2 regions of the Ensifer sp. NPDC090286 genome follow, and region 2 is predicted to be linked to the other one. Evidence: predicted binding sites of a transcription regulator. Region 2 holds the regulator's gene; the other holds the start of a gene.

Region 1 (4,307 bases), on a different contig from region 2:
CGCATGTCGTTGGCATCGAGCGTATAGGGGATGATCAGGTGCGGCTTGTCGGGCGAAAGACCCGGCACCCAGTAGGGCAGTTCGTCGGCATAGCTGTCGCAGGAGTAGAGGAAGCCGCCCTCCTCCAGCACCAGCTTCAGCGTATTGGCCGAAGGCTTGCCCTGGTAGATGCCGAGCGGGCGCTCGCCGGTGAGTTCGGTGTGCAGGCGGACGACCTCGCGGATATGCTCGCGTTCGACCTCTTCCGGCACGTCCTTGTATTCCAGCCAGCGCAGACCGTGGCTGGCGATTTCCCAGCCGGCTTCCTTCATGGCCTCAACCGCTTCCGGATTGCGCGCCATGGCCTGCGTCACGCCATAGACGGTCAGCGGCACATTACGGCTGGTGAACATGCGCCACAGCCGCCAGAAGCCGGAACGGGCGCCATATTCGTAGATCGATTCCATGTTGAGGTTGCGCTGGCCAGCCCAGGGCTGTGCGCCGACGATCTCCGACAGCAGGCATTCGGACGCCGGGTCGCCATCGAGAATGCAGCTTTCGCCGCCCTCTTCGTAGTTCAGCACGAACTGCACGGCGATGCGCGCATCGCCCGGCCAGTTTGCCTTCGGCGGATTGCGGCCGTAGCCAACGAGGTCGCGCGGATACTTAGTCTCAGACATCAAATCACCCTTCGAATTTTTAAGAACGGTATCACCGCCGACCGGATTGTCGATACCGAAATGACGGGAAGCGGGGCAGCGGCAGCGCCATGGCCCTGACGGAAATCACCAGAAAAATTCCGCTGGGCCCTAGGCTGAGAGATTTTTCGAAACGGCGTTGAATGGATTGGCAAGGACAACGGCTCTGATCGAGATGAAATCCTACATTCAAGCGCTTCGCGGTAAAATCGGTTCCGGCCTGCTTCTCTGCCCGTCGGTGGCGGCCTCCATTCTCGATCCCGATGGCCGGATCCTGTTGCAGGAGAAAGCAAGCGGCGAAGGTTGGAGCCTGCCGGCCGGCGCCATCGAGCCGGGCGAAACGCCTGTCGACGCGATCCTTCGCGAGGTCATGGAGGAAACCGGCTATCCGGTCTCGGTCGAGCGGATACTGGGCGTCTTCGGCGGAGAAGCGTTTCGCTACACCTACCCGAACGGCGACCGCGTCGAATATGTGGTTACCCTCTATCGATGCCGGATCGTTGGCTCCCAGCAGCCGATCAGCGACAGCGAGACGAAGTCGCTACGCTACTTCGCGCCGGCGGAGATGCCGCCCCTCGGTCTGCCCTATCCGAAAGCGCTGCTGCTTGAAGATTAGCCCGCGTGCGTTTCCGCTTAGCGATGCGCCATCAGCGCCGCGACGATCAGCGGCAGCGGCCGGACGGCGCCTTGCGGCGCCAGCGACGGATCGGCGGCGGCGCGCTTTGCCCGCTCTGCGCGCGTGTTCGTCGAGATCTTGCCGAGCGGGTGCTGCGAATGCACCCGCATGGGCGCCCCCGTCTCCTGTTCGACAAACAGCGCAAGGCTGCCGATCGAAAGCGGTTTTGATAGGCAGGGCTCGAAGAGGTCGCGAAGCGGCGCCTCGACCCGCCGCATCGCGTCTGGTGCAAGCGGACCGGTCAGCATCATGTGGAAGCGGTACTCGTCCATCACATGCGGATCGCCCCAACGGTACAGGTTGGAAAACTGCGGCGCGGTCAGCCGGTCCGGATCGGAACGCTCGATCTCGTCTTCGCTGAGCAGCGCGCGGAAGGCGTCGAACTCCTGAACGACGTTGGCCGCAAGCAGATGCATGGCCGTACTCGGCACCTGCGGCATCAGCCCGAAGCATCGACCGATGCGGGCAACCTCCAGGCGATCGATTTCGAACGGGGTCTGGGCGCCGGCAAAATGCATCAGCGCCTTCAGAAGCTTCGATTCCGTCATGTCGGGGTGGAGGCGGAACGGCGACATCATCACCGCGTGAAAGCCGAAGCGGCGGGGTACCGCCGTGTGATAGGCGACATCTGCGGCGCTCAAGCCCGCGACCGACGGCAATTCCGTGGGGTCGCCGGAATAGACGTTGCGCCCCAGCCAGCTTGCAGCGGTCGCGGAAAGCGTGTCGGCCATCGGCGGCGTAAAACAAATGGCATAGCGCATCGGCTGGCTCCGGATATCCCTCAGCGCGGGATGAGCAAAAGCATGCGGTTTTCCGCCCTCACCCCGACTTGTCCAATGGCCGCGTCTTAGGTGATTTGCGTGACAGATTGACGAAGTCGGCCGGGGATGAGCGCAGCGCCCGCCCGAACGTCGCCGTTGGTTTTTCGGAACCATCCGGCCGATAGCCCGTTCCCCAATGGTAGGAAAACAAGGATGGAGAAGAAGCGTGACCTATCACAATGCGAACCTTCAGGACGCCCGGATCAAGGAGACCCACGACCTGATCGCGAGCGACAAGGTTGAAGGCACGAGGGTCTACGGCCCCGACGAAAAACACATCGGCTCGATCGAGCGCGTGATCATCGAGAAGCGCAGCGGGCGCGTCGCCTATGCGGTGCTCGGCTTCGGCGGCTTTCTCGGCCTCGGCGAAGATCACTATCCGCTGCCCTGGGCAAAGCTGACCTATGACGAGAAGCTCGGCGGCTATCGCACTGATGTGACTCGCGATCAGGTCGAAAACGCGCCGAAATATCACGGCACCGAAGAATACGATTGGAACGCGGAAAACGGTCGCCGTGTCTACGACTACTACGGCGTCCCGCCCTACTGGATGTAATGCCTGACTTTCGATCTTTCGGGTCCCGCCGCCGGCGGGGCCTTTCGCATGTCCGGGGCTAAAGGCTTTTGTCGCGAAGTGCGGCTATGTGATTCCGGCAGAAGAAGGAATCGGGAATACCGATCGTCGGTGAACCGGCGATCTCGTCGACGACGAACCGCGCCAGCCGGTGGGCGATGCCGAAGCTCACCTTGAAGCCGCCGGTCAGGACCGAGACATTCGAATGGTCCGGATGCCGGCCGACCATCGGCTCGCGGCCCGTTGATTTCGGGCGCAACCCCGCCCATCGCTCCACCACCTCGGCACCCGCCAGTCGCGGCGCAAGCGCCACGGCGCGCCGAAGCAGTTCATCGAGCTGCGCGTCCGTCGACAGGGGATCGGCAAAACTGTTTTCGCTGGTGCTGCCGACCGCCACATGGCCGTCGTCATGGGCGATGATGTAGACGCCGTCGGCGAAAATCACCGGAAGTGCCGGGTCGATCTCCGCCCGCAGCAGTGCCGCCTGGCCCTTGACCGCCGTGCCGCTCGTTTCCGCCAGCGGCGCTGACACGTCGTCGATCAATTGAAAACTGCCGACACCGGCGGCGATGATGCAATGCTCGAAACCGATCCGGGTGCCGTCGTCGAGTTCCGCCCAACCGTGTGCCGGCTCGATCCGGCGCACGCCCCGGCGTTCGTCCACATGGGCGTTCGGTGCCCGCAGGAGCGCCGCGCGGAGGGCCGCAAGCATGCGACGCGGCGAGACGCGCGCGGCGAGCGTATCGAAGACCATTCCGTGCGCTGCTGCCTCTGCGCCTGGCCAGCCCTCGGGCCCCTCGTCCTTCACGTGCCAGTGGAACTGCCTGTCGGCCGCGCGCCAGTGGCTCAGTGCATCCTGCTCGTGCCGAAGGGCGATGTCGCGCAGGTGAGGCTTGGCAAGTGGGATCAAGCGGCCCGTCCGCCGATAGCCGGTCGAAAGGCCCGTCTCCGCCTCGAGCGCCGTGATCTCTTCTTCGATCGCCACGAGTGCGTCGAACTGGAACTGCTTCTTGTCGTTCCAGCGATCGGGCATATGCGGCATGAGCGCGCCCAAAAGGCCACCGCTGGCGCCAGCGCCGATCGCCTGCTGCTCGACGAGCCGTACGGTCATGCCCCTGCGCGCGGCGCCAAGCGCGGCCCACAGCCCCATGATGCCGCCGCCGACGACCAAAAGCTCGCTCATCGATTGACCTTCTCCGGCCGGCGGATTATCGCCATGGCCATGACAGGATCCGCAGACCCGATCGAGCCCCCGGCGCACCAGAACCTTGATTGGCACGAGGGCGATATGCCCTATTCCCGGGAGTTTGGCGATCACTTTTATTGCCGCACCGACGGGCGGCTGGAGTGCGGCCACGTCTTCCTCTCGGGCAACGGCCTGCCCGATCGCTGGGTCGGTGCAGGCACCTTCCGCATCGGCGAACTCGGCTTCGGCACCGGCCTCAATTTCTGCGAAACCTGGCGTCAGTGGAAGATGACCGCAACCGCCGGCGACCGGCTGCAGTTCGTGTCCTTCGAACGTTTCCCGATGGCGGCAGAAGAGACTTCGCGCGCGCTTA
Region 2 (4,307 bases):
CCGTCAGCCGGCGACCGAGGCTTTCCTGGCCCGCAATCTCATAGAGGTTGGACAGGTGCCAAACCTTGTCGGCCTGCGCCTTCAGCGCTTCGACGAGGTGGGGATGCGCGTGGCCGAGCGAGTTCACGGCAACGCCGGCGCCGAAATCGAGATAACGCGTACCGTCTTCAGCGATCAGCCAGGCGCCCTCTCCTCGCTCGAAACGCAACGGCGCGCGCATGTAGGTATCGTAAAGCGGCGTTGTTGCAGTCATGCGAGGCTCTCCTTCACTCCAGATCGACATCGATCCCGCGCCTCACGCGGTCCGATAAAAATCAAAAATGCCGCCTTTCGGCGGCGCAGGCACTATTCCCATTTCGCGCTGCAATGTCAACAAAACCAAGCCTTGCAGCGCAACATGAAGGATCGATTCCTGGCAGCAGAAAAATCGTCCGGGAGGGCTTGCAAAAATGCAACGCCGGCCGAGCAAGTTGGGGAAAACTACGAAATCGATTCGGCCTGATTCCCGGGACTCTTGCCACAGAGTCCAGCGGTCAGTACGTTAACATTCAATTACTAGACGCATGCGGCGGACCTAGTCACCAAAAGAGTTATCGCGTTTGCAACCCCGGGGTTCAGCCGGGGTGCGGTGAGGGATTCTGCCATCCCCAACGCTGAGAACGGAGAGTGCAGAAATGAACTGGACTGACGAGCGGGTGGAGAAACTGAAGAAGCTTTGGTCCGAGGGCCTGAGCGCGAGCCAGATCGCGGCACAGCTCGGCGGCGTCAGCCGTAACGCTGTCATCGGCAAGGTTCACCGCCTGAGCCTGCCAGGTCGCGCCAAGGCCGGCGGCAGCACCACGACGGCGGCCCGTCCGAAGCGCCCGACTTCGGCACCGCGTGCGCCGAACTACGCTTCGCGCGTTTCGGCCCGCCCGGTTGCACGCACGGCCGGCGCTGTCGTTCTCAAGGAAGAAATCGAAGTCGATCTCGTTGCCGAGCAGGATTTCAGCACCCGGACCGACGTTGTCGTGCCGATGTCGCGCCGCCTCGAGCTGACCCAGCTCACCGAGCGCACCTGCAAGTGGCCGATCGGCGACCCGCTGAAGGAAGAGTTTCACTTCTGCGGCAACGATTCCCCGGAATCCTCGCCTTACTGCACCTTCCATGCGCGGCTGGCCTACCAGCCGTCGGGCGAGCGCCGCAGGGCCCGCTAAGAAGCCGGACAGCATCAATAAAAAAGGGGCCGATCGGCCCCTTTTTTTGTTGGAGACTTCCGGATCTGTCAGCTTTCGAGCGAATAGCCGGCTCCGCGAACGGTGCGGATAACGTCCGGCATGTTCGAGAAATTCAGAGCCTTGCGCAGGCGACCGACATGCACGTCGACGGTGCGTTCGTCGACATAGATGTCATGGCCCCACACGCCGTCCAGAAGCTGCGAGCGCGAGAAGACGCGGCCCGGCGAGGACATCAGGAACTCCAGAAGACGGAACTCGGTCGGGCCGAGGCGCACTTCGCGGCTGCGGCGGTGAACGCGGTGGGTCTCGCGGTCGAGTTCGATGTCGCCGCAGCGAAGCAGCGTCGACAGCACCTCGGGCTTTGCCCGGCGCAGCATCGCCTTGACGCGCGCCATCAGCTCCGGAGTGGAGAATGGCTTGACCACATAGTCATCGGCGCCGGTCGCCAGACCCCGGACGCGCTCGCTTTCCTCGCCGCGCGCCGTCAGCATGATGATCGGCAGGCGCTCCGTCTCCGGGCGCTGGCGCAGCCGGCGGCAAAGTTCGATGCCGGAAACACCGGGCAGCATCCAGTCGAGGATGAGCAGGTCGGGCAGCCGCTCCTGAAGCCGGATCTCCGCCTCGTCGCCCCTGAGGATCGTGTCGACGTCGAAGCCCTCGGCTTCCAGATTGTAACGCAGCAGAACGCTCAGCGCCTCTTCGTCTTCGACTACGGCGATTTTTGGCAACATCAGGTAACGTCTCCTTACCGCGGGCGACCCTTGGGCTCATCGGCCCGGCCGGCGCTCAGACACTCTAAATCTGGAGCACGTCCGCCGATTTCAAAGGCGGGGCGAAAACCGCGTGCTTCAGATACAGGAATTCGGGGCCGCGACCGAAGCCGCGACCGGATCAAATTTCAAAGGGCATGCATGCTTACGGCGCGCTCGGCGCTCAGTCGTTGACCGAGCCCAGCGTCGACGTGGTGTCATCCTTCGGACGCTCGCCTTCCGGCTGAGCACCCGTCGCCATGTAATAGATCGTCTCGGCGATGTTGGTCGCGTGGTCGCCGATGCGCTCGATGTTCTTGGCGCAGAACAGAAGATGCGTGCAGGGCGTGATGTTGCGCGGATCTTCCATCATGTAGGTCAGCAGCTCGCGGAACAGCGAGGTGTAGATCGCATCGATCTCCTCGTCGCGCTCGCGGATGCTGTTGGCCTTCTCGGGCGAGCGCGAGGCGTAGACGTCGAGCACTTCCTTGAGCTGGACGAGAGCAAGCTCCGCCAGGTGCTCCAGGCCGCGGGCGAGCTTGCGCGGAATGCCGGATCCGGCAACCGCGATCACGCGCTTGGCGGTGTTCTTGCCGAGATCGCCGACGCGTTCCAGATCGGAGGCGATGCGGATCGATCCCATGATCTCGCGCAGGTCGGCGGCGACCGGCTGGCGCTTGGCGATGGTGACGATCGCCTTCTCGCCGATCTGGCGCTCGGCGTCGTCGAGAACGGTGTCGTCCGAGATCACCTTCTGCGCGAGAGCGAGGTCGGAATTGACCAGCGCGCGAACGGATTCGGCGACCATCTGCTCGGCGAGACCGCCCATCTCCGAGATGCGGCGCGTCAGGTACTTCAGTTCTTCGTCATAGGCGGACATGATATGCATGGACATGATCGTCGATCCTTACGGGCGCTTTGCAGTTACTGTTGCAGCCTTATGCGGCCTCAGCCGAAGCGGCCCATGATGTAATCCTGGGTGCGCTGGTCATCCGGATTGGTGAACATCTTGTCGGTGTCGTTCTCCTCGACGAGATTGCCGAGGTGGAACATGGCGGTGCGCTGCGAAACGCGGGCGGCCTGCTGCATCGAGTGGGTCACGATGACAATCGTGAAGTTCGTGCGCAGTTCGTGGATGAGTTCTTCAACCTTGGCCGTCGCGATCGGATCGAGCGCCGAGCAGGGCTCGTCCATCAGGATGACTTCCGGGCTGACGGCGACGGCACGGGCGATGCAGAGGCGCTGCTGCTGACCACCGGAAAGGCCAGTGCCCGGCTCCTGAAGACGATCCTTTACCTCGTTCCACAGACCGGCCTTCTGCAGGCTGGTCTCGACCACTTCGTCAAAGTCGGCCTTGGTGCGGGCAAGTCCGTGGATGCGCGGACCGTAGGCGACGTTGTCGTAGATCGACTTCGGGAAAGGATTCGGCTTCTGGAAGACCATGCCGACGCGGGCGCGCAGTTCGACGACGTCGATCGTCGGGTCGTAGATGTCGTCCTCGTCGAGCGTGATCTTGCCGGTGACGCGGCAGTTCTCGATCGTGTCGTTCATGCGGTTCAGCGTGCGCAGGAAGGTCGACTTGCCGCAACCCGAAGGACCGATCAGCGCCGTGACGGTGTTCTCGCGGATGTTGAGGTTGACGTCGAAAAGCGCGCGCTTCTCGCCGTAATAGACCGACACATCCTTGCCGATCATCTTGTAGGGCACGGTGTTCATTTTCTGATCCAGGGCCTTCTCGACTGCTGCTTCTGACATGATGTTCATAGTAATTACCTCACTACCAGCGGCGCTCAAAGCGACGTCGCAACAGAATGGCTCCAAGGTTCATGACGACCAGGAAGATGAGAAGAATGATGATTGCACCGGAGGTGCGCTCGACGAAGGCGCGTTCCGCCTCGTTGGCCCACATGTAGATCTGCACCGGCAGCGCCGTCGACGGTTCCATCGGCGAACCGGGAAAATCGACGACGAAGGCAACCATGCCGATCAGGAGCAACGGCGCGGTTTCGCCAAGCGCATGGGCAAGACCGATGATGGTGCCGGTCAGGATGCCGGGCATGGCGAGCGGCAGCACGTGGTGGAAGATGGTCTGCATCTTCGACGCACCGAGCCCGAGGGCCGCCGAGCGGATCGACGGCGGGACCGCCTTCAATGCCGCGCGGGTGGCGATGATGATCGTCGGAAGCGTCATCAGCGTCAGCACGAAGCCGCCGACGACGGCTGCCGAGCGCGGCATGCCGGCGAAGTTGATGAAGACGGCAAGGCCTAAGAGACCGTAGACGATCGACGGAACGGCCGCGAGGTTGTTGATGTTGACCTCGATCAGGTCGGTCAGCCGGTT

Evidence for each region. The regulator PhoB, encoded in region 2, activates phosphate uptake and scavenging genes when phosphate is short. The targets are predictions, from matches to a motif close to TGTCATNNANCTGTCAT.
Region 1: the regulator PhoB is predicted to act here: its motif matches at 2,214-2,230, upstream of ACIQUG_RS09290 (DUF1045 domain-containing protein).

Annotation. Positions count from the first base shown of each region.
Region 1 is NZ_JBIVYF010000001.1:1,836,155-1,840,461, forward strand. Features, by position in the region: gene puuE (allantoinase PuuE) at 1-659, opposite strand, end outside; gene ACIQUG_RS09285 (NUDIX domain-containing protein) at 853-1,293, shown strand; gene ACIQUG_RS09290 (DUF1045 domain-containing protein) at 1,311-2,114, opposite strand; gene ACIQUG_RS09295 (PRC-barrel domain-containing protein) at 2,311-2,730, shown strand; gene ACIQUG_RS09300 (NAD(P)/FAD-dependent oxidoreductase) at 2,789-3,931, opposite strand; gene mnmD (tRNA (5-methylaminomethyl-2-thiouridine)(34)-methyltransferase MnmD) at 3,971-4,307, shown strand, end outside.
Region 2 is NZ_JBIVYF010000003.1:630,959-635,265, forward strand. Features, by position in the region: gene ACIQUG_RS18240 (aspartate aminotransferase family protein) at 1-253, opposite strand, end outside; gene ACIQUG_RS18245 (GcrA family cell cycle regulator) at 675-1,196, shown strand; gene phoB (phosphate regulon transcriptional regulator PhoB) at 1,265-1,948, opposite strand; gene phoU (phosphate signaling complex protein PhoU) at 2,151-2,864, opposite strand; gene pstB (phosphate ABC transporter ATP-binding protein PstB) at 2,915-3,730, opposite strand; gene pstA (phosphate ABC transporter permease PstA) at 3,744-4,307, opposite strand, start outside.